4 regions of the Micromonospora sp. BQ11 genome follow, and region 2 is predicted to be linked to each of the others. Evidence: riboswitches for the same ligand, from Rfam matches in the RefSeq annotation. Region 2 holds a riboswitch; each other region holds the start of a gene.
What was found. A riboswitch is a leader RNA that binds a small molecule or an ion and turns the genes downstream of it on or off. The one in region 2 is predicted to bind cyclic di-AMP.
Positions count from the first base shown of each region.

Region 1: linked by a shared signal. The riboswitch ahead of ACTMSW_RS29950 (transglycosylase family protein) and the one ahead of ACTMSW_RS06225 (coiled-coil domain-containing protein) in region 2 are both predicted to bind cyclic di-AMP.
Region 3: linked by a shared signal. The riboswitch ahead of ACTMSW_RS27500 (C39 family peptidase) and the one ahead of ACTMSW_RS06225 (coiled-coil domain-containing protein) in region 2 are both predicted to bind cyclic di-AMP.
Region 4: linked by a shared signal. The riboswitch ahead of ACTMSW_RS16720 (coiled-coil domain-containing protein) and the one ahead of ACTMSW_RS06225 (coiled-coil domain-containing protein) in region 2 are both predicted to bind cyclic di-AMP.

Region 1 covers NZ_JBQHDB010000020.1:85,448-92,772, forward strand. The annotation lists gene ACTMSW_RS29935 (diacylglycerol/lipid kinase family protein) at 1-209, opposite strand, end outside; gene ACTMSW_RS29940 (S8 family serine peptidase) at 497-2,662, shown strand; gene htpG (molecular chaperone HtpG) at 2,720-4,636, opposite strand; gene ACTMSW_RS29950 (transglycosylase family protein) at 4,761-5,411, opposite strand; cyclic di-AMP (ydaO/yuaA leader) riboswitch at 5,411-5,581, opposite strand; gene ACTMSW_RS29955 (ATP-binding protein) at 5,907-7,325, shown strand, end outside.
Region 2 covers NZ_JBQHDB010000002.1:480,077-487,401, forward strand. The annotation lists gene ACTMSW_RS06215 (HelD family protein) at 1-666, shown strand, start outside; gene ACTMSW_RS06220 (cation diffusion facilitator family transporter) at 758-1,678, shown strand; cyclic di-AMP (ydaO/yuaA leader) riboswitch at 1,829-1,960, shown strand; gene ACTMSW_RS06225 (coiled-coil domain-containing protein) at 1,965-3,038, shown strand; gene ACTMSW_RS06230 (DUF2269 domain-containing protein) at 3,171-3,686, shown strand; gene ACTMSW_RS06235 (SRPBCC family protein) at 3,715-4,173, opposite strand; gene ACTMSW_RS06240 (1-phosphofructokinase family hexose kinase) at 4,372-5,349, shown strand; gene surE (5'/3'-nucleotidase SurE) at 5,346-6,164, shown strand; gene ACTMSW_RS06250 (STAS domain-containing protein) at 6,228-6,548, opposite strand; gene ACTMSW_RS06255 (hypothetical protein) at 6,958-7,104, shown strand; gene ACTMSW_RS06260 (hypothetical protein) at 7,224-7,325, shown strand, end outside.
Region 3 covers NZ_JBQHDB010000017.1:14,651-21,975, reverse strand. The annotation lists gene ACTMSW_RS27520 (SDR family NAD(P)-dependent oxidoreductase) at 1-1,159, shown strand, start outside; gene ACTMSW_RS27515 (CDP-glycerol glycerophosphotransferase family protein) at 1,149-2,849, shown strand; gene ACTMSW_RS27510 (peptidoglycan-binding protein) at 3,023-3,958, shown strand; gene ACTMSW_RS27505 (alpha/beta fold hydrolase) at 4,010-4,753, opposite strand; gene ACTMSW_RS27500 (C39 family peptidase) at 4,864-5,712, opposite strand; cyclic di-AMP (ydaO/yuaA leader) riboswitch at 5,938-6,080, opposite strand; gene ACTMSW_RS27495 (hypothetical protein) at 6,402-7,148, opposite strand; gene ACTMSW_RS27490 (hypothetical protein) at 7,285-7,325, opposite strand, start outside.
Region 4 covers NZ_JBQHDB010000007.1:81,255-88,579, forward strand. The annotation lists gene ACTMSW_RS16690 (heavy metal translocating P-type ATPase) at 1-935, opposite strand, end outside; gene ACTMSW_RS16695 (hypothetical protein) at 948-1,934, opposite strand; gene ACTMSW_RS16700 (heavy-metal-associated domain-containing protein) at 1,971-2,180, opposite strand; gene ACTMSW_RS16705 (metal-sensitive transcriptional regulator) at 2,276-2,578, shown strand; gene ACTMSW_RS16710 (DUF305 domain-containing protein) at 2,722-3,339, opposite strand; gene ACTMSW_RS16715 (YibE/F family protein) at 3,642-4,991, shown strand; cyclic di-AMP (ydaO/yuaA leader) riboswitch at 5,158-5,288, shown strand; gene ACTMSW_RS16720 (coiled-coil domain-containing protein) at 5,293-6,306, shown strand; gene ACTMSW_RS16725 (carbonic anhydrase) at 6,368-7,057, opposite strand; gene ACTMSW_RS16730 (helix-turn-helix transcriptional regulator) at 7,258-7,325, shown strand, end outside.

The sequences.
Region 1 (7,325 bases), on a different contig from region 2:
CCCTTCTTCAGCGCTCTGCGGACCTTCTTCGGGGCCTTGCGGCTCTTGGGAACCTCGTACCAGAGCAGGTCGTCGACGCCCGCGCCGGCCAGTTCCGCGCGCAGGGCGTCGAGGCCGCCGCCGAGGGTCTTCCTCCGGTGCGCGACGACCGCGACCGTGCCGACGCCGGTCGTGACCGGGTTACCGCGCTGCGAGGTACTCGTGCTCATGCCCGCCGGTGTTACCCCATCGGCGTCCCTCCCACGCTCCACGCGACCGACGACCAGGAAAGGCGACTGACGACCTGACCGGTTCTCGACAGGAAAAGGAATTCTCACACCGACGGGAGCGCTCTTGTGCGCCGGTCATTGTTTCGGCAGCCCAAAGCCGGTCCGTCATCCGACATCGTAACAGCATTCACAATTGTCTGCGTTTTACTTCCATTGCCACCCCATGGCACCGGTCGGCCCCCGCCGAATTGCGGGCATCGGGGAACCACAACGGGAGGTAATGCGAATTGTCCAGAGGAAGAATTGCGCTGGCCGCCGCCGGTCTCGCCGTCGCGCTCGGCGTCCTGGCCGCCGGCCCGGCCGCCGCGGCGCCCACGCCGGCCGCCTCCGGCGCACCGGGTGCCTTCCGGCCCGCCGGCGCGAACGGGATCGCGGACAGCTTCATCGTCATGCTGAAGGACGGCGGTCGGGAGTCCGCGCGCCTGGCCGGCAACCGGTTGGCGGCGCGCCACCGGGCCACCGTCACCCACGTCTTCGCCTCGCTGAAGGGCTTCACCGCCCGGATGTCCACGACGGACGCGAAGGCACTCAGCCGGGACCCCGCGGTGGCGTACGTCGAGCAGGACGGCCACATGCGGGGCACCGACGTCCAGCCGAACCCGACCTCGTGGGGACTCGACCGCGCCGACCAGCCACGGCTGCCGCTCAACGGTGCCTACACCTACCCGACCACCGGCGCCGGTGTGCACGCGTACGTCCTGGACAGCGGCATCCGGTCCACGCACACCGACTTCGCCGGACGGGCCAGCCGGGACGCGGACTTCGTCGGCGACGGCCGGAACGGCAACGACTGCCACGGGCACGGCACCCACGTCGCCGGCACGGTCGGCGGCACCGCCCACGGGGTGGCCAAGGCCGTCCGGGTGCACGCCGTCCGGGTGTTGAACTGCGCCAACAGCGGCCAGTGGTCCTGGTTCGTGTCCGGCGTCGACTGGGTGATCGCCAACGGCGCACGACCGGCGGTCATCAACGCGAGCCTCGGTGGCGGGGGCAACACCGCGGCGGACGCGGCGGTGAACCGGGCGGTCGCCGCCGGCATCCCCGTCGTCGTGGCGGCCGGCAACGACAACGCCGACGCCTGCGGCTTCTCGCCGGCCCGCGTACCGGCCGCCGTCACGGTGGCGAACGCGACCTCGGCCGACGCCCGCTCCGGCACCTCCAACTTCGGCCGCTGCGTGGACCTGTTCGCCCCCGGGGCGGGCATCACGTCCGCGGGCATCGCCAGCGACACGGCCACGGCGGTGTTCTCCGGCACCTCGATGGCGTCCCCGCACGTGGCGGGCACGGCCGCCACGATCCTCCAGCGCAGCCCGTCGAGCACGCCCGCGCAGGTGGCCGCCACGATCGTCAACCAGGCGACGACCGGCGTCATCACCGACGCCCGGCCGGAGACGCCGAACCGGATGCTGTTCTCGGGCAACGACGGTTTCGGCAGCGGCCAAGGTGACTTCAACGGCGACGGGCGCGTGGACGTCGCCACCTTCACCCGGGGCGGCAGCGGGGACGTGTACGTCGCGCTGTCCACCGGCTCGTCCTTCGCGGGCACGGCGGTCAAGTGGCACGACGCCTTCGCGTTCGGCAACGAGGTTCCGCTCGTCGGCGACTTCAACGGTGACAACCGCGACGACATCGCCACCTTCACCCGGGGCGGCGCCGGCGACGTGTACGTCGCCCTCTCCACCGGCTCGTCCTTCGTCGGCACGGCGGTGAAGTGGCACGACGCCTTCGCCTTCGGCTGGGAGATCCCCGTGGTCGGCGACTTCAACGGCGACAACCGCGACGACATCGCCACGTTCACCCGCGGTGCGGCCGCCGACGTCTACGTCGCCCGCTCCACCGGCTCGTCCTTCGTGGGGACCGCCGTCAAGTGGCACGACCTCTTCGCCGTCGGCTGGGAGATCCCCCTGGTCGGCGACTTCAACGGCGACAACCGCGACGACATCGCCACCTTCACCCGCAGCGGCACCGCCGACGTGTACGTCGCCCTCTCCACCGGCACGTCGTTCGTCGGCACGGCGGTGAAGTGGCACGACTTCTTCGCCGTGGGTTCGGAGATCCCGACCGTCGGCGACTTCAACGGCGACAACCGCGACGACATCGCCACCTTCACCCGGGGTGGCACCGGAGACGTGTACGTCGCCCTCTCCACCGGCTCGTCGTTCGTCGGCACGGCGGTGAAATGGCACGACTCGTTCGCGTACGGCGGCGAGGTTCCGGGCGCCGGGGACGTCACCGGCGACGGCCGCGACGACCTGGTGGTGTTCACGCGCGGCCCGGCGGCCGACGCGTTCGTGGCCCGGTCCACCGGCTCGTCGTTCCTGGGCAGCGGAGTGAAGTGGCACGACTTCTTCGCCGCCGGGACCGAGATCCCCGCGCCGGGCGTGCTCTGGTAGGCATCGGACCGGCGGGCAGGGGGAGGTCGCCGGGCGGCGGCCTCCCCCTGCGCGGGTCTAGAGGGTACGGGCGAGCCGGTCGGCGAGGATCCGGGTGAACCGGGACGGGTCGGCCAGTTCCCCGCCCTCGGCGAGCAGCGCGATGCCGTACAGCAGCTCCGCGGTCTCCTTCAGCGACTCCTCGGTGCCGCCCTGCTCGCGGGCCTTGCGCAGGCCGGTGACGAGCGGGTGCCCCGGGTTGAGTTCGAGGATCCGCTTGACCGACGGCACCTCGTGCCCCATCGCCCGGTACATCTTCTCCAGCGTCGGGGTGATGTCGTGGGCGTCGCCGACGACGCAGGCCGGGGAGGTGGTCAGCCGCGACGACAGCCGGACCTCCTTGACCGCGTCGGCGAGGACCCCGCCCATCCAGGTGAGCAGGTCGGCGTACTCGGTGCGCTGCCGCTCCCGCTCGGCCTCCGCCTCGGCCTTCTCCTCCTCGGTGTCGAGGTCCACCTGACCCTTGGCGATCGACCGCAGCGTCTTCCCGTCGTACTGGCCGACCCGCTCGACCCACACCTCGTCGACCGGGTCGGTGAGCAGCAGCACCTCGTAGCCCTTGGCCCGGAACGCCTCCATGTGCGGCGAGTTCTCGATGGTCGTCCGGGACTCGCCGGTGGCGTAGTAGATGTCCGTCTGGCCGTCCTTCATCCGGCCGACGTACCCGGCGAGGTCGGTGGGCTCGGCCGGGTCGTGGGTCGAGGCGACCGACAGGATCTCCAGGAGGACGTCCCGGTTCTCCGTGTCGTCGATCAGGCCCTCCTTGACGGCGGGGCCGAACTCGGTCCAGAAGGTCCGGTACTTCTCCGGCTGCTTCGTCTTCAGGTCGCGGACGGTGGCGAGCACCTTCTTCACCAGCCGACGGCGGACGACCTGGATCTGCCGGTCCTGCTGGAGGATCTCCCGGGAGATGTTCAGCGACAGGTCGTGCGCGTCGACCACGCCCTTGACGAAGCGCAGGTAGTTCGGCATCAGCGCTTCGCAGTCGTCCATGATGAAGACGCGCTTGACGTAGAGCTGCACCCCTCGGCGGCCCTGCGGGGAGAACAGGTCCAGCGGCGCGTGGGACGGCAGGAAGAGCAGCGCCTCGTACTCGAAGGTGCCCTCGCCCCGCATGTGCACGACCTCGAGGGGGTCGGCCCAGTCGTGGCTGACGTGCCGGTAGAACTCGTGGTACTCGGCCTCGTCGACCTCGTCGCGGGGCCGGGCCCAGAGCGCCTTCATCGAGTTGAGGGTCTGCACCTCGACGGTCGGGGCGTCGCCGTCGGCGCCGGGGCGCTCCACGCTCATCCGGATCGGCCAGGCGATGAAGTCGGAGTACCGCTTGACGATCTCCCGCAGGGTCCACTCGGCGGTGTAGTCGTGCAGGTTGTCCTCGGTGTCGACCGGTTTCAGGTGCAGGGTGACCGAGGTGCCCTGCGGCGCGTCCTCGATGCCCTCGACGGTGTAGGTGCCCTCGCCGGTCGACTCCCAGCGGGTACCGCCGCTCTCCCCCGCCCGCCGGGTGACCAGCTCGACCCGGTCGGCCACCATGAACGCCGCGTAGAACCCGACTCCGAACTGACCGATCAGCTCCTGCGACGTACCCGCGTCGGAGGACTCGCGCAGCGTCCGCAGCAGCTCCGCGGTGCCCGACTTGGCGATCGTGCCGATCACCTGGACCACCTCGTCCCGCGACATCCCGATGCCGTTGTCCCGGACGGTGAGGGTCCGCGCGTCCCGGTCCACCTCGATGGCGATGTGCAGGTCGGTGGTGTCGACGTCGAGGTCCTTGTCCACCAGGGACGCCAGCCGCACCTTGTCCAAGGCGTCGGAGGCGTTCGAGATCAGCTCGCGCAGGAAGACGTCCTTGTTCGAGTAGATCGAGTGGACCATCAGCTGGAGCAGCTGACGTGCCTCGGCCTGGAACTCCAACGTCTCGGCCCGGTTGCTCACACCGTGTCCTTTCATGCTCGACGACCACGAGAAGGTTCGCGGAAAGGATACGAGCCGTCGCGGACGGCGATGCGACGACGCCCGGCCGGTGGTGCCGGCCGGGCGTCGTCGAGGAGGGTACGCGTCAGAGGCTGAGCCGCTGACCCGGGAAGATCAGCCCGGGGTCGTCGCCGACGACGCGCTCGTTGCGCTCGTACAGCGCCCGCCAGCCGCCGTCGACGTCGTGCGAGGTGGCGATCTTGGCGAGGGTGTCGCCCGGCTCGACCACGTGGCTCTCGCCGCTGCTCGACGGTGTGGTGTTCCGCGTCGAGCGGTCGTTGCCCGAGTCGCGCTTCGTCGTGCCGGAGTCGCGCTTCGTCGTGCCCGACTCCGAGGACCGCTCGGCCTTCTTCGGCGTGTACGCCTTGGTGGAGCCGCCCCGCTTGCCGCAGGTCGGCCACGCGCCGATGCCCTGGCCGTCGAGCACCCGCTCGGCGACCGCGATCTGCTCGCCGCGGCTGGCCAGGTCGGCCCGCTTGGCGTACTTCAGGCCGCCGTAGCCCTCCCAGGTGCCCTGGGCGAACTGGAGGCCGCCGTAGTAGCCGTTGCCGGTGTTGATGCTCCAGTTGCCGCTGGACTCGCACTCGGCGATCGCGTCCCAGTTGACGCTCGCGGCCTGCGCCGGTGCGGCCGGGCCGAAGATCGCCACCGCGCCGGTCACGGCGCCGACGGCGAGCGTGCCGAGAGCGGTACGACGGGCGGTGCGACGGTGCCGGGGCTGGTAGTCAGATGTCATCGATGTGTCCTCCACGCCTGCGAGGTCAGCTGTCGGGTTCGGGCCGAGGAGCCCGGCCGCCGAGGCGGCTTCACCCCGAGGTGACGTGCACCGAGGAACGTGTGGGTCCCCCGCTCCATGCCTGGTGACGGGTACCGACGGCCGGCGGCAGGATTAGGCGTTACCGACCGTGGAGTTCGCGTCGCGAACCCGCTCGACGTTAGGAGCGCTTCGCGCCGATTGCCCACTTCTCGTGAACTTCCTCACCGCCACGCACGGGAGCACGAGCCGCCAACTTGCGCCCCACCCGTACCTGTGATCGCCCGCCCCCCTTGGCCGCCACCTGTGGCGGGGCCACAGGTGTGGATGCGGATGCCCGGGGGTACAGATCACCTCCGGGGTGGCGACGGATGCGCGAGCGTCCGCAGGTGCCAGGATGGGGCAGCTAACGCCAGCAAGGGGTGGTCGGCCCCGGAACGGGGCTGCGATGGGACTCGGTCGAGGGTGACGCAACGGGTGGGTGACCTCTTCGTCGGTGGTGGGGACACCGGGCGGCTGATGGCCCGGCTCGACTGGTCCCTGACGCCCCTCGGCGCGGTCGAGGGCTGGCCGCAGAGCCTGCGCGCCGCCGTGCGGATGGTGCTGTCGTCCCGCTACCCCATGCTGCTGCTGTGGGGGCCGGAGTTCACCCAGCTCTACAACGACGCCTACTCGGCACTGATCGGGGACAAGCACCCCGGCGCGCTCGGCGACGACGTGCGGGTCACCCTGGCCGAGGGTTGGGACGTGCTGGCCCCGCTCATCCACGACGCGATGGCGACCGGGGTGGCCAGCTGGGTGCCGGCCCTCCAGCTGCTGCTCGACCGCTCCGGCTACCGCGAGGAGGCGTACTTCAGCGTCTCGCACGCGCCGGCCCGCGACGACGATGGCCGTACGGTCGGGGTGCTCACCGTGTGCAGCGAGGTGACCGAGCAGGTGGTCGGCGAGCGCCGGCTGCGGCTGCTGCGGGACCTGACGGTCGGCGGGGACGGGCGCACCGTGGACGTGGCCGGCACCTGCCACCGGCTGGCCCGGGCCATCGGCGGGTACCCGCTGGACGTCCCGTTCGCCGCGATCTACCTGCGCGACGGCAGCCTGCTCCGGCGGGCGGCGTGCGTCGGCGGTGACCTGGTGGCCGCGGCGCTTCCGGAGAGCGTGCCGGCTGGCGACGGGCGGGACTGGGGCCTGGGGGAAGGCGCGGCGGGCACGGTCACCGAGGTCACCGGTGTCGGCGACCGACTCGCCCTGACCGGCGGCCCGTGGGAGGACCCGGTCGCTTCGGCGCTGGCTCTTCCCCTGCCGTCCGCCGAGGCGGACCAACCGCTGGGGGTGCTGCTCGTCGGGGTCAGCCCGAGCCGGGGACTGGACGAGGCGTACCGGTCCTTCTTCCACCTGCTCGCGCAGCAGGTGGCGGTCGCGGTCCGCAACGCGTCCGCGTACGAGGAGGAGCGGCGGCGCGCCGAGGCGCTGGCCGAGCTGGACCGCGTGAAGACGAGCTTCTTCACCAACGTCAGCCACGAGTTCCGTACCCCGCTGACCCTCATGCTCGGTCCGCTGGCCGACGCCCTCAACGATCCGGAGCATCCGCTGCCGGCCACCCAGCGGGAGCGGGTGGACACGGCGTGGCGCAACGCCACGCGGCTGTTGACGTTGGTCAACAGCCTGCTCACGTTTTCCAGCCTGGAGGCCGGCCAGGCGCGCAGCGACGCCCGCGAGATCGACCTGGCGGGCCTCACCGCCGAGTTGGCCAGCGTCTTCCGGGCCGCCATCGAGCGGGCCGGTCTGCGGCTGGAGGTGGTCTGCCCGCCGCTGCCCCGCCCGGTCGGCGTCGATCCGGTCGGCTGGGAACGCATCGTCACGAACCTGCTGTCCAACGCCCTGAAGTACACGTTCGTC
Region 2 (7,325 bases):
GAGGCGGCCCGGCAACGGCCGGAGGACTACCGCGAGTACGCGCACGTCGTGGTCGACGAGTCGCAGGACGTGTCGCCGATGCAGTGGCGGATGATCGGCCGCCGGGGGCGGCTGGCGTCGTGGACGGTGGTCGGTGACCCGGCGCAGACCGCCTGGACCGGGGACCCGCAGGAGCTGGCCCGGGCGCGGGACCAGGCGCTGGGCCGGCGGCGCCGGCACCAGTTCACCCTCACCACCAACTACCGGAACTCGGCGGAGATCTTCGCGGTCGCGGCGGCGGAGATCCGCCGGCTCTACCCCGACCTGCCGCTGCCGACCGCGGTGCGGTCGACCGGGGTGGAACCGGTGCAGCTGGTGGTGCCGGCCTCGGAGCTGGAGACCACCGTCGTCGAGGCGGCCACCGCCCTGCTCGCGGAGGTGGAGGGCACCGTCGGTGTGATCACGCCGGTGCCGCGCCGCGACCAGGTCGCGGGCTGGCTGGGCGGCCTGGGAGTCCCGCGGCTTCAGGTGGTGACCAGCCTGGAGGCCAAGGGCATGGAGTACGACGGGGTCGTGCTGGTCGCGCCGGGCGAGATCCGGGCCGATCCGGGCTCGGGTGTACGGACCCTCTACGTCGCCCTGTCGCGGGCCACCCAGCGGCTGACCACCGTCGAACCGACGGGCTGACCCCGGACGTCCACCAGACCGACTTCAGTTGCACACATTGCGATGTGAGCATAGATTTGACGTGGGTCCGGACTGCGACGGAGGTTTCCGCGTGGGCGCAGGGCACGACCACCACCACGGTTCGGTCGCTAACGCCGCACACCGCCACCGAGGGCGGCTCTGGGCCGCTTTCGCGCTGCTCTTCGCGCTGATGGCGGTCGAGGCCGTGACGGCCCTCCGTACCGGCTCGCTGGCCCTGCTCAGCGACGCCGGGCACATGTTCACCGACGTGCTCGGCATCGGCATGGCCCTGGCCGCGATCACCGCCACCCGGCGGAGCACCTCCGACCCGCAGCGCACCTTCGGGCTGTACCGGCTGGAGGTGCTGGCCGCCCTGGCCAACGCCGTGCTGCTCTCCGGCGTGGCGGTCTACGTGGTGGTCGAGGCGGTACGCCGGTTCGGTGACCCTCCGGAGGTCTCCACCGGCCCGATGCTGGTGGTGGCCGTGCTCGGCCTGCTGGCGAACCTCGTCGCCTTCGGCCTGCTGCGCCCCGGCGCCAAGGAGAACATCAACCTCCAGGGGGCGTACCTGGAGGTCCTCGGCGACCTGCTGGGCTCGCTCGGGGTGATCGGGGCGGCCCTGCTGATCTCCGTCACCGACTGGTGGTGGGCCGATCCCCTGGTCGCGGTCGCGATCGGTGTGTTCATCCTGCCCCGCACGTGGCGGCTGGGGCGGTCCGCGCTGCGGATCCTGGTCCAGGCGGCCCCGGAGCACCTCCAGGTGACCGCCGTGCACGACCGACTGGCCGCCGTGCCCGGCGTCGCGGAGGTGCACGACCTCCACGTCTGGACTCTCACCTCGGGCATGGACGTGGCCTCGGCGCACCTCACCATGGCCCCGGACGCCGAGGTCGGCGCCGTGCTGACGGCGGCCCGGACGGCGCTGCGGGAGGACTTCCGCATCGACCACGCCACGTTGCAGATCGAGCCCGGCGCGACTCCCGGGACCTGCGGGACAGTCGAGTGGTGTTGAGCATCTCCTTAAATCAGAGTGTGTAAAGTGTGCTTATGCCGGTTTTGTCGGTAAGGGCGTGTGCACCATGCGTCACCACCGCTGCACGCGTCCCACCAGCACCGGTAGGCTCTGATCCGGCCTCCGCCAGGCGGCACCCACCGGTGCCGGCGGTGGCCGCCGCCTAATCGCCTGCCACGGCGAACCGGGGAACCATGTTCCTGGGGTGCATCCGCGTCAGCGGTAGGGATCTTCCGTCCCGAACCCGTCAGCTAACCCGGTCGGCGGCTGACGGAAGGACATCTGCATGCCCACACCCGTACGACGACGCGCCGCCCGGACGGCGGCCCTGATCGCCGCGACGCTCGCCGTCGCCCTCGGCGGCACACCGGTCCCCGCCGGCGCCGCCGCTGTCCCGACCACCGCTCTCGCCGCCCCCGGGCAGGACGAGGAGGGCGGCACCCCCGCTCTGCGAGCTCAGCTCGAAGCGGCCAGCAAGGGTTACCTCGACGCCAAACGGGCCCTGGACACCTCGGTCAAGCGGCAACAGCAGCTCGCCGTCGAGGTGAAGAGGACCGAGACCGAGTTGGCCGAGCGGAGCCGGCAGGTCGGGGAGATCGCCGGTCTCGCCTACCGCACCGGTCGCCTCGGCTCCGCTTCCGCCCTGCTGAACAGCAGCTCACCGGAGGGCTTCATGGACCGCGCCGCCGCGCTGGACCAGGTCGCCGCCAACGAGGACCGGGCGCTGCGCCAGCTCCAGGAGGCCCGCGACAAGGCCGCCCAGGCCAAGTTGGCCGTGGAGGTCGAGATCCGCGAGCAGACCAAGCAGACGACGGTGATGGCCAAGCGCAAGCAGCAGGCGGAGAAGGCCCTCACGGTGGCGAACGAGCGGGCGTCCGACCCACCGAGCAGCAGTGGCAGCGGCAGCGGCAGCCGCACCGCCAGCACGAGGGCAAAGCCGGCGCCGCGCAACTCCGACGGCTCCTGGCCGTCCGAGTCGTGCAGCGTGAACGACCCGACCCCGGCGAACGGCTGCATCACGCCACGCACCCTGCACGCGCTCAACCAGGCCAAGGCGGCCGGCTTCACCCGGTACGTCTCCTGTTACCGGCCCGGCGGGTCGGGTGAGCACCCGAAGGGCCGCGCCTGTGACTTCGCCGCGCAGAAAAGCGGCTTCGGCGGTGACGCCACCGGCGGGGACCGGACGTACGGCAACAACCTGGCGGCGTTCTTCGTCGACAACTCCGACCGGCTCGCCGTGCTCTACGTGATCTGGTACCGCCAGATCTGGCTGCCCAGCAGCGGGTGGAAGTCGTACAGCGGCGCCAACGGCGACCCGTCCAGCGACCACACCAACCACGTGCACCTGTCGGTCTACTGACCGGCACCCTCGGCCCCCGGTGGACGCCTCACGGCGGCTCACCGGGGGCCGTCGCGTACGTCGGCCGACGTACGCAGGGTGTCGTCGCCGGGCCCACGACGGGCCACCGCGGGACCGGCAGCATCTCCTGACATGACCCGACTCGCACCGCCGGCCCGCAAGGCCCTGCTCACGCTGCACGTGGTCAGCTCGGTCGGCTGGCTCGGCGCCGACCTGGTGCTGCTCACCCTCGGCGTCGCCGTGCTGCGCGGCGCCGACCCGGACACCGTCTACCCGGTCGCCGCGCTGGTCGCCACGCTGCTCTTCGCGCCGCTCGGCGTGCTCGTGTGGGTGATCGGTGTAACCAGCGCGCTGCTCACACCGTGGGGACTGCTGCGACACCGCTGGGTGGCGGTGAAGCTGGTGCTCACCACCGTCCTCGCCACGCTGGTGCTGCTGCTCCTCACGCCGAGACTGCGGCACGCCGGCGCGGTCGGTGCCGCCCTGCCGCACGCCGAACGGATCGACCTGGTCGTCGCCCCGGCGGTGTCCAGCACGCTGATGCTGGTGGCGACGGTGCTCTCGACGTACAAACCATGGGGTCGCCTGCGGCGCGCGGACCGCACCGGTGGGCGGCGGCCGGGGGCCGCGGCGCCGGCCGGCCGCTGACGACGGTCGTGGGCACCCGACGGGCCGGTCAGGTCGACGACGGGCCCGGGTCGAGGGCGGCGCCCAGCCGGCTGGCCAGGGCCAGGTGCGCGGCGCGCGCCTGCGCGAAGGCGTAGCCGAACAACGGCGCCGGAGCGGTGAGGACGATCTCCACGTCGATCCGCAGCACGCCGTCCGGCTCGGCCCGCAGCCGCGTGTGGTTGCGTACCGTCGTCGCGGGCCGCTGCCGGGCCACCGTGACCACCTCGTCCGGGTCGGCGACCAGGAGGTCGGCGCGGTAGGTGAGCGGGAGACGCAGGGGCCCGACGGCGAGCCGGTCGGTGATCGCGTAGCTGGCCAGGGCACCCGGCCGGGTCCGGACCTTGCGGACCCGGACGATCAGCGGATGCAGGTCGGCCTGTCGTCGCGGGTCGGCCAGCAGCGCCACGGCCTCGGCCGGCGTGCAGCGGGCCTGGACGGTGTAGGTGAAGGAATCACGCCTCGGCACGCCGTCTCCCACCGTCGTCTCGTCGCCCGATCCTCGCCCACGACGGCAGCGCTGGCAACGCTCCGCCCGCCACCCGCCGGACCACCGACGTTCGCCGGCCGTTCTGGCTACGGTCAGCTCGTGGGGAATCACGGAAGGCATCCAGGCTGCGGAGGGCGGGACCGATGAGCGGGTACGAGCGATGAGCGGGCACGAGCGATGAGCGGGCACGTGATGGTCTTCGCGCCGACACCCCGGCTGACGGTGACCGTCGACCAGCCCAGCGACAACCCGGAGCTGCACCTGCACCCCGGCGGGCAGGGCGTGTGGCAGGCCCGCATGATCATCTCACTCGGCGTGGACGTGGTCCTCTGCACCGCCCTCGGTGGCGAGATCGGTCAGGTGCTGGAGCCCCTGCTGGTCAGCGAGGGCGCCGACCTCAAGGTGGTGGTCCGCGAGACGGGCAGCGGCGGATACGTGCACGACCGCCGCGACGGCTCGCGGCGGGAGGTGGTGGACGTGCCCGGTCAGCCGTTGAGCCGGCACGAGCTGGACGAGCTCTACAACCTCGCGCTCGGCGAGGGTCTGCGCGCCCCGGTCAGCGTGCTCAGCGGACCGAACGAGCCGGGGCTGGTCCCCGCCGAGCTGTACCAGCGTTTCGCCGCCGACCTCGGCGCCAACGGCGGCCGGGTGGTGGTCGACCTGTCCGGCGAGCACCTGACCGCAGTCCTGGACAGCGGGGTCTTCTTCCTCAAGGTCAGCCACGAGGAGCTGATCGCCGACGGTCGGGCCGCCGGGGAGGACGAGGAGGAACTCGTCCGTGCGATCTACGACCTGCACGACACCGGTGCCCAGAACGTCGTGGTGAGCCGGGCCGACAAGCCCGCCCTGGCCCTGGTCGACGGTGAGGTCTTCGAGGTGCAGATGCCCCGGTTGCAGGCCGCCGACCCGCGCGGCGCGGGCGACTCGATGACCGCCGGGGTCGCCGCCGTCGTGGCCCGGGGCGGCGACGTCCGCACCGCGATCCGGACCGGCGCGGCGGCCGGGGCGTTGAACGTGACGCGGCACGGCCTCGGCACCGGGCGGCTCGACTCGATCACCGGACTCGTCGACCGGGTGCGTCTGACCCCGGCGGGCAGCCGGCCCCAGGAGCGGACCACGCCGGAGGAGCTGGCCGATCGGGCGGCCGACCGATGAGCCTCCGGGTGCTGGTCACCAACGACGACGGGATCGCCGCGCCGGGCATCCAGGCCCTCGCCCGCGCCGCCGTCGACCGGGGCCTGGACGTGGTGGTCGCCGCACCGCTGGAGGAGGCGAGCGGCACCAGCGCCGCGATGACCGCCGTCGAGCGCGACGGGCACGTGGTGGTCCGCGAGCACCCGCTGCCCGAGTTGGAGGGCGTGCCCGCGTACGGGGTGGGAGGCTCCCCCGGTTTCATCGCGCTCATCGCGGTGCACGGCGCGTTCGGACCGCCGCCGACGGTGGTCCTTTCCGGCATCAACCGCGGCGCGAACGCCGGCCGCGCGGTGCTGCACTCCGGCACCGTCGGCGCCGCGTTCACCGCCGCGGCGAACGGCTGCCGCGCATTGGCCGTCTCCCTGGACGTGCTCACCGCCGGCGAGGCCACGGCGGTCAGTGGTGGTGCCGCGGTGGCCGCCGCCGCCCGCGTACGCGACGCCGAACGGCACTGGTCCACCGCCGCCCGGGTCGCCCTGGACCTGCTGCCCCGGCTGACCGCCGGACCGGCCGGGAGCGTGCTGAACGTGAACTCCCCCGACCTTCCGCACGGGCGCCTGCGCGGCGTGCGTCGGGGCACCCTGGCCAGCTTCGGTCAGGTGCAGATGACGGTGGCCGAGGCCGGGCACGGCTTCGTGCGGACCTCGTTGGAGGAGCCGGGCGAGGCGGCCCAGGCCGGCACCGACGTGGCGCTGCTCGCCGCCGGGTACGCCTCGGTGACGGCGATCCGGGCGGTCGTCGAGGTCTCGGACGTCGACCTGACCGGCCTCGACTGACCGGCCGGGGTTGATCGACCTGGACCGCCCGGCCCCGCCGGCTCTGTCTGCTCCGCCGCGGCCTCAGGCGCCGGGTAGGACCTCGGGTGTCGGGGTGGCGGCGTAGTAGGGCTCGGGAGCCCCGAAGAGGCCCAGCAGGCCGGTCACCCAGAGCTGCCGGTGCACGAACCGGCTCGGCTCGGTGACGACGAGCTTGACGCCACTCACCTCAGCGGTCTGGAAACCGGCGACCATCGCGCTGATGCCGACGGAGTCGATGAAGGTGACGAGTCGCATGTTGAGCTCGATGCGGGTCGGACGGCCCTTCGCCAGTACCTCGGCGATCGCCTCGCGCACCTCGTACGCGGTGTCCACGTCGACCTCGCCACGCGGAGCGATCTCCATGACACCACCGGGCAGAACCGACTTCACCATCGACAGGCTCACGCGAGCACCTCCACTCGCCCGTCCCCCGGGCGCCTCATCAGTACGCGGGCCGCGACCGAGAGTATTCCTTCGACGGCCTCGGTCGCCACCCCTCGGGATGAGCAATTCTGCTGTTCGGGGGCAGAAAATCGCCCTTATCCGGACTTTTCATCTCATATTTACCTCATGCTCGTCCCTGCGGGACGGCGTCGCCGGACCAGGGTAACGGTCCTCCGCCAGGAACGCCCGCCATCACCACCCCGGGCGTGACCCACCCCATCGCACCCGCGCCGCCGCACCCGGCCGGCCCGGCGTGGTTCGTCCGGCGGGTTGCCCGCGGTGCCTACCATCGGCCGGAGGACGGCGACTGCGACGGAGAGGACGATCGATGATCAGGAGACTTGCCGCGCTGGCCGGGGTCGGCGCGCTGCTCGCCCTCGTACTGGCCTGTGGTTTCGGCGGCGGTGGCGACGGCGACGAGGACGACGACGAGGACTTCGCCCGGGGCGTGCCCGCGGTGGTCGTGCTCCGCTGACCCGCACCGGTTTGCGCCGAGAGCCCGCTGGGCATCAGCGGGACAGGCGAAGCGCAACGCCGGAGACGCCGGAGTCCGAAGTGGCCGCGGGGCTTCGGCACCCCGAGGAGGTAACCCCGATGTTCGGAAACAACCTGCTGGACCGCCGCAGCAAGCCCGAGCGGATCGCGGACCAGGCATGGCAGCACCTGCTCTCGGCGGTCGGCTCGGCGGGTGAGAGC
Region 3 (7,325 bases), on a different contig from region 2:
ACGCCCGCTGGTCAGCGGCCGGATCATCCGGGAGTGCGTCAACGCGCTGTGGACCTACGCGGCGGTCGACGTGGCGATCCCGTCGGCGGACACGATCATCCAGGTCGACGCCGACGACTGCATCACCGACATCCCGGTCCGCTCCCGGCTGCGCCGCGGCCAGACCCCGCAGGCGTTCCGGTCCGGCACCATCCGCGAGGCGTACCGGCGCGCCGCGGACGACCCGGACTTCGCGGCCACCGACGACTGCGGCGTGGTGCTGCGCTACCTGCCCGACACCCCGATCAAGGTGATCGACGGCGCGGACGAGAACATCAAGGTCACCCACCCGGTCGACGTGCACCTCGCGGACAAGCTCTTCCAGCTCGCCGCCGCCAAGGCGTACCGGCTGGCCGACCACCGCGGCTACACCGAGGAGCTGACCGGCCGCACGATCGTGGTGTTCGGCGGCAGCTACGGCATCGGGCAGGAGCTGACCGAGCTGGCCCGCGGCTTCGGCGCCCGCGTGTTCCCCTTCAGCCGCTCCACCACCGGCACCCACGTGGAGCGCCCCGAGGACGTCGAGGCCGCGCTGAAGACCGCCTTCGCCGCGACCGGCCGCGTCGACCACGTGGTGGTCACCGCCGGCGTGCTGGAGAAGGGCGAGCTGGCCGGGATGGACCCGGAGACCATCGACCGGGTCCTCCAGGTCAACTTCCTCGGACCGGTGACCGTCGCCCGGGCGGCCCTGCCGTACCTGCGGCAGACCCGGGGCCAGCTGCTGCTCTACACGTCCAGCTCGTACACGCGCGGCCGGGCCCGCTACGCGCTCTACTCGGCGACCAAGGCGGCGCTGGTCAACCTCACGCAGGCGCTCGCCGACGAGTGGGCGGAGTGCGGCGTACGGGTCAACTGCGTCAACCCGGAGCGGACGGCGACCCCGATGCGGACCCGCGCGTTCGGCGAGGAGCCGGCGCACACCCTGCTGTCGGCGGAGACGGTGGCCCGCGCGTCGCTGGACGTGCTGCTGTCCGGGCTGACCGGGCAGGTGATCGACGTACGCCGGTCGGCCGACGGGGCCGACGCGGTGGAGCCGGCGGCGGTGGTCCCGGCCCAGGCCGGGGTGGAGCGCGGCGACCAGCCGGCGGACCAGGTGGGGGCGGAACAGTATGCGTGGTGACCTCGTCCGGAAGCTGATCGCCCGGGGCCTGGCCACGGGTCTCGCGGTGGCGGCGTTCGTCGTGCTCGCGCTGACCGGGGCGACCGGCTGGGGCCTCCTTCTGGCGGTCGCTGCCCTGGCCGCCGCCGCCGGGGAGCGCCGCGTACGCCCCGGCGCCGACGGCGTGGCCGAGCTGGTCCTGGTCGCGGCGGGTGTCCTCACCGGGTACGCCCGACGCCTGGACGCCGGATTCGACCCGGCGCTGGCGGCGACCGCGCTGGTCCTGCTGGGCCTGGTCCTGCTGGTGGGTCCGCTGCGCGACGCGGGCAACCTGGAGATCCGCGCGGCCAACCTGCCGGTGCGCCCGCTGGCCCCGGTGGTCGCCGCCGAGCTGCCGACGATCCTGCTGGTGCTGCTGGGCCTCGTCGCGGTGGCCGCCGCCCTGACCCTGCCGGCGGTCGTCGCGCTGGTCCTGGCGCTGCTGGTCGGGCTGGCCGCCGGCGTGGTCGGGCTGGACCTGGCCCGGCGGCGGTTCCGGCCGCCGGCCGGCGGCGGACCGGTGGCGCAGGCCCTGCGCCGGCACCGACCCGAGTTCCTGCTCTACTTCTCCGCACCGCCCGGCTCCGAGTACCAGGTCACCATGTGGCTGCCCTACCTGGAACGGATCGGCCGGCCGTTCGCGGTGGTGCTGCGGGAGCCGGAGTTCCTGCCGACCGTGGCGGCGGCCACCACCGCACCGGTGCTGTACTGCCCGACGCTCAAGGCGATCGACGAGGTGCTCGTGCCGAGCGTCACGGTGGCGTTCTACGTCAACCACGGCGCGAAGAACGCGCACTGCATCCGCTTCACCCACCTCACCCACGTGCAGCTGCACCACGGTGACAGCGACAAGGCCCCCAGCGCCAACCCGGTCTCGGCCATCTTCGACAAGATCTTCGTCGCCGGTCGGGCCGCCATCGACCGGTACGCGCGCGCCGGCGTGGAGATCCCCGCGGAGAAGTTCGTCGTGGTCGGTCGCCCCCAGGTCGAGAAGATCGAGGTACGCGCCGAGGCGCCGGCGGGCCGCACCAGCCCGACGGTGCTCTACACCCCCACCTGGACGGGGCACCACGCGGACACCAACTACTGCTCCCTGCCGGTGGCGGAGACGCTGCTGCGGCGGCTGCTGGACCGGGGGGCGACGGTGATCCTGCGGGCCCACCCGTACACCACGCAGAACCCGGCCTCGGCGCGGCAGCTCGGCCGGCTGACCGAGCTGCTGGCGGCGGACCGGGCACGCACCGGGCGGCCGCACGTCTTCGGCGCCGCCGCGAGCCGGGACCTCACCCTGGTCGAGTGCGTGAACCGCTCCGACGCGCTGGTCTCCGACGTCTCCGGGGTCATCTCCGACTACCTCTACTCCGGCAAGCCGTACGCGGTGACCGACATGGTGGACGGGGGCGAGGCGTTCGTGGCGGAGTTCCCCCTCGCCGGGTCGGGCTACGTGCTGCGGCGGGACATGTCCAACGTGGACGACGTCCTCGACCGGCTGCTGGACACCGATCCGCTCGCGGCGGCCCGGTGGGCCACCCGGACCCGCTACCTCGGGGACTTCCCCGTGGAGACGTACGCCGAGGGGTTCCTCGCGGCCGCGCGTCGCGAGATCGACGGCGTCGCGGCGGTGCCCACGCCGCGCGCCGGGGACACCGCGCCACTTTCCCCCACGGCCTGAGCTGGCGAAATAATCTTTCCAAGTTCACACCGTTGTAAATATTTATCTTCATCACCATACTGGCGGAACCGGCGTTCCCGGACCGGCGGACGGAGCCCGTCCGCCCCGGGCACCGGTCGACGCGGCGCGCCCCCGACGCCGCTCGCACCCCTCCACCCCAAGGAGTGCGCCATATGGCTATCACCGTCCGCCGGATGCTCACCTGGCTCGGCGCCGCGGCCCTCACCGCCGTCGCCGTGCTCGTCGGCCCGACCGCCGCACAGGCCGCCACCCCCGCCTGGCCCACGCTGAGCAGCGGCATGTCCGGCGCCAACGTCACCTCCGCCCAGTTCCTGCTGCGCCACCACGGACGGACGCTGAGCGTGGACACCTACTACGGCTCCGGGACCGTCTCGGCCGTGCAGTCCTTCCAGTCCGCCAACGGCCTCACCGCCGACGGCATCGTCGGTCCGCTGACCTGGAGCCGGCTGGTCGTCACCCTCGACGTCGGCGCGAACAACAACGCGGTCCGGGCCCTGCAGACCGCGCTCAACAAGTACGGCCACGGGCTCACCGTCGACGGGGCCTGGGGCGCCAGCACCACCACCGCGGTCAACTCCTTCAAGGCCAGCCGGGGCCTCACCGGCGGCACCACCGTCGGCGCCACCACCTGGCAGTGGCTCATCGGCGACGGGCAGGGCGGAGGCAACTACAGCCTCGTCATCGGCCGGTCCGTCCTGCCGCGCAGCGAGTACGACGACCCGCACCACGACTACCCGGCCATCGACCTGCCCACGAACACCGGCGTGACGACCTACGCGATCACCGCCGGCACCATCAGCCACGTCGGTGGCGGCTGCGGCTACGGCATCGGCATCTCCGGCGACGACGGCGCGTACTACCAGTACTGCCACCTGTCGTCCCGCTCGGTGGCGGCGGGCAGCCGGGTCAGCGCCGGCCAGGTCATCGGGTACACCGGCAACACCGGCAACAGCACCGGACCGCACCTGCACCTGGAGATCCGGGTCAACGGCGGGAACCGCTGCCCGCAGCAGATGCTGCTAGCCCTCTACGACGGCGCCTCGGTCCCGGCCCCGTCCGCCCTGCCCTCCAGCGGCTGCTCCTACTGACACCCGGGGCCGGCGGCCGGGCGGTTCCTCCCGCCCGGCCGCCGGCGCACGTCAGCGGTACGGGTCGACGAGGGCGAGAACGGCCTCCGGGTCCTCGACGTGGGCGTTGTGCCCGAGGCCGGGCAGCGTGACGACCGGGACACCGAACTCCTTGAGCTGGGCGTCGGAGACCATCGGGTCGTTCTCGCCCCGGGCCAGCACCACCGGCACGTCGGTCGCCGCCAGCAGGGCCGCCAGGTCGGGCTCTCCCACGCCGAACGCGACCGGGTCCATCGCCAGCCGCCACCGCCCGTCGAGCTGCCGCAGGCCCGCCTCGACCACGGGATGGTCGGGCGCGAGGAGCCCGGCCAGGCCGGAGACCCGCAGGTAGCGACGGGCGGCCTCGTCCCGGCTGGCGAACCAGGCCACGGGCCGCGCCGCCAGGTCACCGGCCTTCGCCAGCTCCCCGGGCGACCAGACCGCCTTGATGCCCAGCCCGACGACCGCGTCCACCGGCAGTCCGGCCGTACGCGCGGCCAGCGCCAGGCCGACCACGCCGCCGAGCGAGTGCCCCAGCACCACGAGCCGGTCGGTCGGGGCGAGACTCCCGGCGAGCCGGTCGGCCAGCCCGGCGAACGAGTACGCCGGCAGCGGCGGTGACCAGCCGTGCCCGGCGAGGTCCGGCGCCAGCCAGCGCCCCGCCCACCGGCGCTCCAGCAGCGGCGCCGACGGCAGCCACACCTCCCCCGTCGCGCCCATGCCGTGCAGCAGCAGCAGGACGGGGCGCCCGTCCCGGTCACCCGAGTCATCGACCATGCGCGCAGTCTGCCACCGGCCGGACCCGCCGGGCGAGAGCCGCGACGCGGGTACGACAACGGGCGCCGACCCCTCCTGCGGAGGTCGACGCCCGTCGCGGAGCGTGTCGGTCAGGCGGAGTAGCCGCGGGTGGCGGCCCAGTTCGCCAGGTCGATGGTGGTCATCCAGTACGCGGGGACGGCCGGATCGGCGGAGTCGGCGATCCGCACCAGACGCCCGTCGTCGGAGTAGCCCACCACCGCGATGTAGTGGCCGCCGGGGAACGAGTGCCAGCCGCCCTCGGTGTCCGTGGCGGTGCCCGCCACGTTGACCACGACGCCACGGCCGTCGGTGACGGCGGCGACCACGTCGGCCTGGAGCCGGTCCATCTGCGCCGGGGTGGCCGCGCCGCCCGGGATCATCCGGCTGCGGTACGGGTCGCCCTTGACCACGGCGTTGAGGACGCGGGTGGTGTCCTCGACCGAGTCGGTGCCGAACTGGTCGGTGCCGAGCGGGCCGGCGAGCTGGTCCTGGCTGCGGGCGATGCCGGCGGCGCTCAGGGCGTTCCGGACCGCGGCCGGACCGCAGTTGAAGAAGGTGGTCTGCGCCTGGTAGTCGTACTCCAGGATCTTGCGCTTCGGCGCCTTGGGCGGCTCCGGCCTGCGGGTCAGGTCCGGGTCCGCGGCGGCGGTGCTGGTGGCGGCGCGCGGCGACGCGGGGGCGGCGCCGGACGGGGTGGCGCTGGACGGGGCCGCGGCGGCGCGGGCCTCGCCGCGCGACGCGACGGTGGTGTCGCCGCGCAGCTCCGCCACGCCGGCCGGGGTCCGTGCGGCGGCCGGGGCGTCGTCGCCGCCGGTGATCAGGGGACCGCCGGAGGCGAGGACGAGCGCGGCGGCCGACGCGGCGGCCACCTGGTACGGGCGCTCGGCGGCCAGTCGACGGAGCTGTCGCTTGAGGTGGTGCTTCACATGTTCCTCCACGGTCTCGGGGGGCGAGCGGCACACCGGGTCCCCGCCGCGCGGGACAGCGACGGGCCCTCCGCGCGGACGACGTCGGCGCGGTGGTGGACCACTACTGGGGAGAGCGCCCGGACTACCGGGCAGCGCGGTGGGTCAGCTCGCGGCCACCGGCCGAGCGAGCACGGGTACCGCGGCGCCGTGGAGACGGCGGAACAACCAGGGGGTGGGTGCGTGCTGCACGAGTGCAACTCCTTCCGGTGCCGCCTACCGGGTTAGCTGACGGATTCGGGCGGGAAGTACGCCCTACCGCGGGCCGTGGGCCTGCGGATTCACCCCAACGTGCACTGGGTCCCCGGTTCGTGATCATCACGATTGAGCGGGTCGGCGCGGCGTCGCTCCTTGCGATCGGGTACCGCACCGGACGAGGCGACACTACTGGCCGGCCATCGGCCTGCCAACCCGCTCCCACCTGCGTAAACCTGGCCCGCGGCAGCAATTTTGCAGGCAGTTAACCACTGACGGTATTCAATGGGACGGCGATCGCAGAAACGCCCTCGGGGAGGACATCGGGACACACCTGGATGATGGTGCCCGAACCATCGGGAGCAATCGACCACGGTGCGGCGGGTGCCCCTTTCCGCAATCATGTGACCGGGCTCACGGAATTAACGGAGCAGTACCGCCCGAAAGCGGGGCGGACAGGCCGGTACTCAGCCCACCCGGGCCGGCCGCCACCGGGCGGCAGCCACCCGGCGTGGGACCGCCGCCGCCTCCCGGGCGGTCGGAACCCGACCCGGACGCAGCCGGGCCGCCGCCGCGTACGCCTCGGCGGCGAGGGCCCGCGCCGCCTCCGCGGCCACCTCGGCGTTGCGCCACGCGGCCTGTTCCCGCTCGGCGGCGGCCCGGTACGCGGCGAGCTTCCCGTCCCGTACCGCCCGGGCCAGCACCACCTCCTGCTCCACCGGGTGCCGACGCGGGTTCCAGCCGTGCCGGCGGCCGAAGACGTCACTGAGCTGGCGGGCGGACAGGTCACCGCGCCAGTGGGCGGCCATCGCGGTCTGGTGCAGCCAGCGCTCCCGGGTCGCGTACTCGGTCGGGGTGCGGGGCGTACGGGGGCTGGGCAACGCCCTGGTGCCGACGAACCGGCGGGCGGCGGTCTCCGCCTCGTCGTACGCCGCCCAGGTGCGGTCCACCTCCTCCTGCGCGGTCAGCCACGCCTGGCGGCGCCGTCGGGCGGTCTGCGCGGCCCCCGCCGCGGCCACCGCCACCTCGTCCGCGTACCGGCGCAGGTCCGCCAGGTCCTCGACGGGCGGTGCGGGCGGGTCGTCGGTGGGCCGTTCGCGCTCGGGACGGGCGACGAGCACGGTGAGCACGGTCAGGGCGAGAACGAGCAGCACCGACCAGATGACGGTGGCGCGGGGCACGTCGAGGAGGAACTCGTTCAGGACGATGGCCATGGCCGGCAACCTCACTCGGGAAGCGAAAGCGACGTCGGGTGCGCCGTGCGGGCTCACCCGGGTGCGGGGACGCCGGGGGCTCGGGACGCGCGGTGGGGAGCTTCGGGAAGGCGGTGCGGGCGTACGCCCGGACGGGTCAGGCCACCGGCGGGGCGCGGGACCCGAGGGCGGCCGGGA
Region 4 (7,325 bases), on a different contig from region 2:
ACGGTGTCGCCCGGGCCGACCTCCACCGGCACCGACTCGCCGGTCAGCATGCTGACGTCCACCGCCGAGCTGCCCTCGGCCACCACCCCGTCGGTGGCGATCTTCTCGCCGGGGCGGACCACGAACCGGTCCCCCACCGCGAGCTGGTCGACCGGGATCCGGGTCTCGGTGTCGCCGCGCAGGACCGCCACGTCCTTGGCACCCAACTCCAGCAGGGCACGCAGGGCCGCCCCGGCGGTCCGCTTCGACCGCGCCTCGAACCAGCGGCCGGCGAGGATGAACACCGTCACCCCGGCCGCCGCCTCCAGGTAGATGTTGCCGGCGCCGTCACCCCGGGCAATGTCCAGGCTGAACGGGTGGGTCATCCCCGGCACGCCGGCCGTGCCGAGGAACAGCGCCCAGAGCGACCAGCCGAACGCCGCCAGGGTGCCCAGCGACACCAGCGTGTCCATCGTCGCCGCGCCGTGCCGCAGGTTGATCCAGGCGGCCCGGTGGAAGGGCAGCCCGCCGTAGACCACGACCGGGGCGGCCAGGGTCAGCGACAGCCACTGCCAGTACTCGAACTGCCAGGCCGGCACCATCGCCAGCACGATCACCGGCAGGGTCAGGGCCGCCGAGACCCACAGCCGCGTACGCAGGCCACGCAGCTCGTCGACCGGCTCGCCGGTCGACTCCGCACCGGCGGCGGCGGGCGGCGGCGGGAGAACGGCGGTGTAGCCGGTCTTCTCCACCGTGGCGATCAGGTCGGCCGGGGTGATCTCGTCGGCGTACCGGACGGTGGCCTTCTCGGTGGCGTAGTTGACCGTGGCGGTCACCCCGTCCATCCGGTTCAGCTTCTTCTCGATCCGGGCCGCGCAGGAGGCGCAGGTCATGCCGCCGATCGACAGCTCGACCAGGTTCGGGGCCACCGGTAGTGACCCGCGTGTCGTCGTCATCGCGCGCTCCCGTCAGTCGTGTCCGTGGCCGGGGGTGCCGTGGTCGGCGCCCGGGCTCGGAGTGGGCGGCGCCGGCACGGCCGGGGTGCTCGTGGCCGCCGGGGCGCTCGTCGCCGACGGGGTGCCCGCGGTGACGGTGAACTCGGCGGTGCGCACCCGACCCCCGTGCTGGAAGTCCAGGTAGAGCCGGTACGTGCCGGCCGACGGCACCTCGGCGAAGAAGGTCACCTCCGGGCCGGGCCGGGTCCGCCCGTCACCGGGCGTCCCGTCCGGGTGCACGTGCAGGTACGCCAGGTCACCCCGCCGCAACGCCACCAGGTGCCCGTACGCACCGAGGTAGGGCTCCAGGTCGGTGACCGGCGCGCCGTTCCGGCTCACCGCGAGGGTCAGCTCGGAGGTGCGGCCGGGCTGGAGCGCGCCGCTCAGGGTGACGGTGTAGCCGTCGACCGTGGTGCTGGTGGCCGGGGCGGGCAGTGGCCGCTCGACCAGCGCCCCGGGGACGGTCACGTCGGCGCCCAGGGTCAACGCCTCCCCGCCGGTCGGGGTGAAGTCGGCGAACGCCCGCCACACCCCCGGCCCGGCCAGGGGGGAGTCGACGCGCCAGGTGCCGTCGGGAGCCATCTCGGGGTGCACGTGGCGGAAGCCGGACAGGTCCCGGCGGGCCACGATCAGGTGCATGCGCTTGTCGTGCGCGACGTCGTACGCGGTCACCGGCCGCCCGTCGGGGCCGGTGACCCGGAAGGCGAACTCCCCGCTCGGGGCGCCCACCGGCTCGAAGGTGTAGCCGCGGTCGGAGACGAGCAACCCGCCCGGCAGGTGAGCGTCGTCCGCCGCACCGCCGCTGTCGCCGTGGCTGTCGTCGCCATGACCGCTGTCGCCGTCGTGGTCGGCTTCGGCGGCGGGGGCGACGGGGCCGGCGACCTGACCGACCCCGTACGCCGTGCCGAACACCGCCGCGAGACCGAGAGCGAAGCCGCTCAGCTTGATCGCCGTGTTCATCGTGCTACCTCGGTTTCTCCGGGTCGGATGGACCCGTCACGCACCGGCGAGGTCGTACCCGGCCTCGTCGACGGCGGCGCGCACGGTGTCGGTGTCCAACGGGGCTTCACTCGTGACGGTGACCTGGCCGGTGGCCAGTTCGACCTGGACGTCGGTGACGCCGGGGATGGCGCCCACCTCGCTGCTGACCGCGTTGACACAGTGCCCGCAGGTCATGCCCGTGACCTGGTACGTGCTGGTGACCATCGGAAGTCTCCTCTCGCCGCTGCCCATCATACCCCTCAGGGGTATCAACACCGAGAACGTACCATACCCCCGAGGGGTACGGTAGACTCGTCGCCATGACCACACCGACGCCCGCCCCGGTCCGGGGCTACACCGCGACGAAGGACCAGCTGCTCGCACGGCTGCGCCGGGTGGAGGGTCAGGTCCGCGGGATCGAGAAGATGGTGGACGAGGACCGCTACTGCATCGACGTCCTCACCCAGATCTCGGCGATCCAGGCCGCCCTCGACAAGGTCGCCCTCGGCCTGCTCGACGGGCACGCCCGGCACTGCATGCACGAGGGCGCAGCGGAGGGCCGGGCCGACGAGATGGCCACCGAGATGATGGCCGCCGTCGGCCGCCTCATGAAGCGCGGCTGACCCTCCCCGCTCCCCGCTCCCCGCTCGCAACTTCGCGGAAAGTGTGGCCATCCGACGCGGGATGGACGCACTTTCCCCGAAGCTGCACGGCCCCGAGGGCGGCGGCCGGCGAGGGCTGGTGCCGCCCGGCGGGCCGGTTCCGCTCAGAGCCGGTCGAGGATCTTGCGCATCGTGGCGATCTCCGCCTGCTGGGACGTGATGATCTGCTGCGCGAGGTCCTTGGCGCGCGCGTCGGCGCCCTCGGACAGCTCGGTCTGGGCCATCGTCACCGCCCCATCGTGGTGGGCGATCATCATGGTCAGGAACTGTCGGTCGAACTCGCGGCCGGATGCGGCCGCCAGCCCCGACATGTCAGCCTCGGACATCATCCCGGGCATGCCGTGGCCCATGTGCGGCATCTCGGCCCCGGGCGACGGCACCGGCCGACCCCACTCGGCCAGCCAGCCGCTCATGGTGGCGATCTCCGGCCCCTGCGCACCTTTGATCTGCCCGGCGAGCCGCTTGACCTCCGGGTCGCCGGCCCGGGCGGTGGCCAGGTCGGCCATCTCCACGGCCTGCCGGTGGTGCGGAATCATCATCTGGGCGAACATGACGTCCGCGTCGTCGACGGTCGCCGCGCTCGCGCCCGACGAGGGGGCGGCGGGCATGCCGTGGTTCCCGCCGGACGAGTGGTCAGCGCCGCCGCAGGCGGTCAGCACGACGGCGGCGGTGACGGTGACGCCGGCCAGGACGGCACGGCGCGCGATGGTACGAGGGTTCACGGTTGCACCTTTCGGGAGCCGCCAGGTCCACCGCCCGGCCGTCACGGTTGCCGTCGTCCGCACACGCCCACGCTAGCGTGCCGACCGGCCGACGGGGGCCGGTGTTAAGCGGGGGCCCTTCCTCTACCGCAGGCGTTAACGGGGGGCCCTTCCTTACGTGCGACGGCCGACACCGGGCCTTGCGACCGGTGTCGGGAGGTGGCGGTGGCTACCATTCGGCCGATGGCTCTCCGGCTCACGGAACTCTGAACCGACCGGCTCGCCGGCACGTACCCGTCTGAGGATTCGTTGGGAGACACGCAATGGGCGCCGACCACACCCGTCCCGCTCCGTCCACCCCACCCGGGGTGCGGCGGATCCTCGTCGCGACGGTGGTCCCCCTCTTCGTCGCCACCCTGGTCGCCGCCCTGGTGCTCTGGCCCCGCAACGCCCCCGAGACGGACCAGGGCACCGAGCCACCCCGCTACCACGGCACCGTGACGAGAGTCGTCAGCGAAGCCTGCCCGCCGCGACCCGACACCCCGGAGGGGTCGCCGGGCGCCGCGGACGGACCGTGCGGCCGGGTGACCGTGCGCGTCGACGAGGGGCCGGACGCCGGGCAGCAGGTCGAGACGCCGATCCCGGCCGGGCCGGGCGCACCGACCGTCGAGGCGGGCGACGAGATCATCCTGGTGGAGCTGATCGACCCGGCCGACCCGACGGCCAGCGCCTACAACATCGCGGAGCATCAGCGCGGCGCACCGTTGGTCTGGCTCGTGGCCCTCTTCGCCGCCGCCATCGTCGCGTTCGGGCGGTGGCGCGGGCTGGCCGCGCTCGCCGGCCTCGCGGCGAGCTTCGCCATCCTGCTCACCTTCGTGCTGCCCGGGATCAGCGCCGGGCAGTCGCCGCTGCTGGTCGCGGTCGTCGGCGCCGCGTTGATCATGTTCGTGGTGCTCTATCTGACCCACGGGGTGACCGCGCAGACGTCCGTGGCGGTGCTCGGGACACTCGGCAGCCTGGTGCTGACCGGCGTTCTCGGCACCCTCGCCACCGCGGCCGCCCACCTGACCGGGTACGGCAGCGAGGACGCCACGACGCTGTCGATGTACCAGGCCGACGTCGACCTGCACGGGCTGCTGCTGGCCGGCATCATCATCGGCTCGCTCGGCGTGCTCGACGACGTCACGGTCACCCAGGCCGCCACCGTCACCGAATTGGCGCACGCCAACCCCGGGCTGAGCCGGTTGCAGCTCTACCGGGCGGCGACCCGGGTCGGCCGCGCACACATCGCCTCCACGGTGAACACGATCGTGCTGGCGTACGCGGGCGCCTCCCTGCCCGTGCTGCTCCTGCTCACCGCCGACTCGCGGGCGGTGACCCAGATCCTCACCAGCGAGTTCCTGGCCCAGGAGATCGTCCGGAGCGCGGTCGCCACCCTGGGCCTGATCGCCGCGGTGCCGCTCACCACCGCGCTGGCGGCCGTGGTCACCACGGCCGGCCGACGGGGCGGTACGGCCACCGCCGGCGACGCACCCGCCGAACCGCCGATCCCCCGCGCGGCGGTACGGGCGGAGGCGCTGGAGGCGCTCAGCGCCCCCCGCGCGACGGACACCGCGCCCGCCACCCCCGGCAGGTGGCCCGACCGAGGAAGGAGCACGGACACCGCATGGTGAAACTGCGTAGCGTGATCACGCGGACCCACCCGCCTGATAGTCGCGTCACTGGTCATCGGCTTTGGCTTCGAAATAGCTCGTTTAGTCGGCTTCCGGACGTAGATCCCCAGGACGACTGTCGGGTAACCTCGCTGCCGGTCACCGCCGAAGGCGCGCAGCGGCGCCTGCGGTGCCGCCGCCCAATCGCCGCGAGGCGAACCGGGGACCCAGGTACCTGGGGTGAATCCGCGCACGCGGTAGGGGCCACTTCCGTCCCGAACCCGTCAGCTAACCCGGTCGGCGGTCGACGGAAGGGAACATTGTGACGGCACCCCTACGCCGCTGGTCGACACCTGTGGTGGCCGTGCTCGCCGCGCTGGCCGTGTTCGCCGGGCCCCTCCCGGCGTCCGCCGCACCGACACCCCCGAAGCCCTCGGGCCACGACGCCCAGCCGACGTTGCTCAACGACGTCATCGAGACGAAGAACCGTGAGTTCGTGAAGGCCCAGGCGGCCCTGAGGAAGTCGGAGAAGCGCCAGCTGGAGCTGCAGCAGGAGTTCAAGCGGGTCCAGCGCGAGCTGGACGCGCTCGCGCCGCAGGTCAACGAGATCGCCGCCCAGTCGTACCGGACCGGGCGGATCGGCGCCGTGTCCATGCTGCTGGGGGCCCAGACCCCCGACTCCTTCGTGCAGCGCGCGGGCGCCCTGGACGAGCTGAACATGGTCAACGCCAAGCAGCTCGCCGAGGTCAACGCGGTCAAGGCCCGGGTGGAACAGGCGAAGCTGGCGCTCGACACCGAAGTCCGGGCGCAGCAGCGCCTGACCAACGACCTCAACCGGGACCGGGTCGCGGCCGAGAAGGCCCTCGACCTGGTCGGCGGCAACGGCCTGACCGGCGGCCTGGTCAACGCCACCTCACCCGTCGCGAAGATCGCACCGGGCCGGACGGGGGACGGCGACTGGCGGCCCGAGTCGTGCAGCGAGAACGACCCCACCACCTCCGGCTGCGTCACTCCCCGGACGCTGCACATGTACAAGGAGGTCAAGCGGGCCGGCTTCACCCGGTTCGTCGGCTGCCACCGGTCGGGTGGGCCGTACGAGCATCCCAAGGGCCGCGCCTGCGACTGGTCGCTCCAGAACAGCGGCTTCAGCCCCTGGCACAACACCGACACCCGGAAGTACGGCAACAACCTGACCGCCTTCCTGGTCCGCAACGCCGACCGGCTCGGCATCTACTACGTGATCTGGAACCGGCAGATCTGGTTCCCGGCGACCGGCTGGAAGTCGTACAGCGGTCCCTCGAACCACACCGACCACGTCCACGTGTCGCTGCTCTGACGACCACCGGACAGCACGAGAGGGCCGCCCCCGGTCGGGGGCGCCCCTCTCGTCGTAGCGGTCAGGCGGCGGTCGCGGCGGCCGGCACGTCGACCGACGCGGCCGGTGGGCCGTCCGCCGACATTTCAGCCACCGTGCGGACCTCGCCGGCGGTGAGCCGGTACGACATGCCGACCACCGCGCAGCGGCCGGCGTCGACCTCGGCGGCGAGCGCGTCGGAGCTGGCCAGCATCGCCTCGACGGTCTGCGCGATGTGGATGTCGATGATCCCGTCGAGGTCGGACACGCCCACGGCCTCCGCCCGCCGGAGGCTCGGCACGACGCCGTCCACCACGGCACGCAGGTGCCCGGCGGGTGGGGTGCCGGTCGACACCGCCGTACGCGCCGCCTGCACCGCACCGCAGGAGTCGTGCCCCAGCACCACCACCAGCGGCGTACGCAGGACGGCCACCGCGTACTCGACGCTGCCCAGCACCTCGGCTCCGAGGGTGTGCCCGGCGGTGCGTACCACGAAGAGGTCGCCGAGGCCCCGGTCGAAGATGATCTCGGCGGCGAGCCGCGAGTCGGAGCAGCCGACGACCACCGCGAACGGGTGCTGCCCGTCGGCGACCGCCGCGCGGTGACCGGCGTCCTGGTTCGGATGGCGGGGCGCGCCGGTCACGAAGCGCCGGTTGCCGGCCTTCAGTTCCGCGAGCGCCTGCCGCGGGGTTGTCGGGATCGGCTGGTCGCCGGGCGGTTCGACGCGACTCATTCGCTCACCTCGTACTCACGAGACGGACCTGGTCGGACCCCGGCCGTCGGTGGACACGGGCCGCCTCCACCGTCACACGCACGCCAAGGCGCGTCAAGGTATGCGTGATATGCACTTCATGTGTTTGACAACGGGCGTTCGTGGTCCTTCCAACCAGGGGTGGGACCCGAAACCCGAACGCCAGGTCATACGATGGCGACATGGCGACGACAGGGGAGCCCGGGAGCACCCGGAACTGGACCTTCCTCACCAACCACGCGCACGTGCT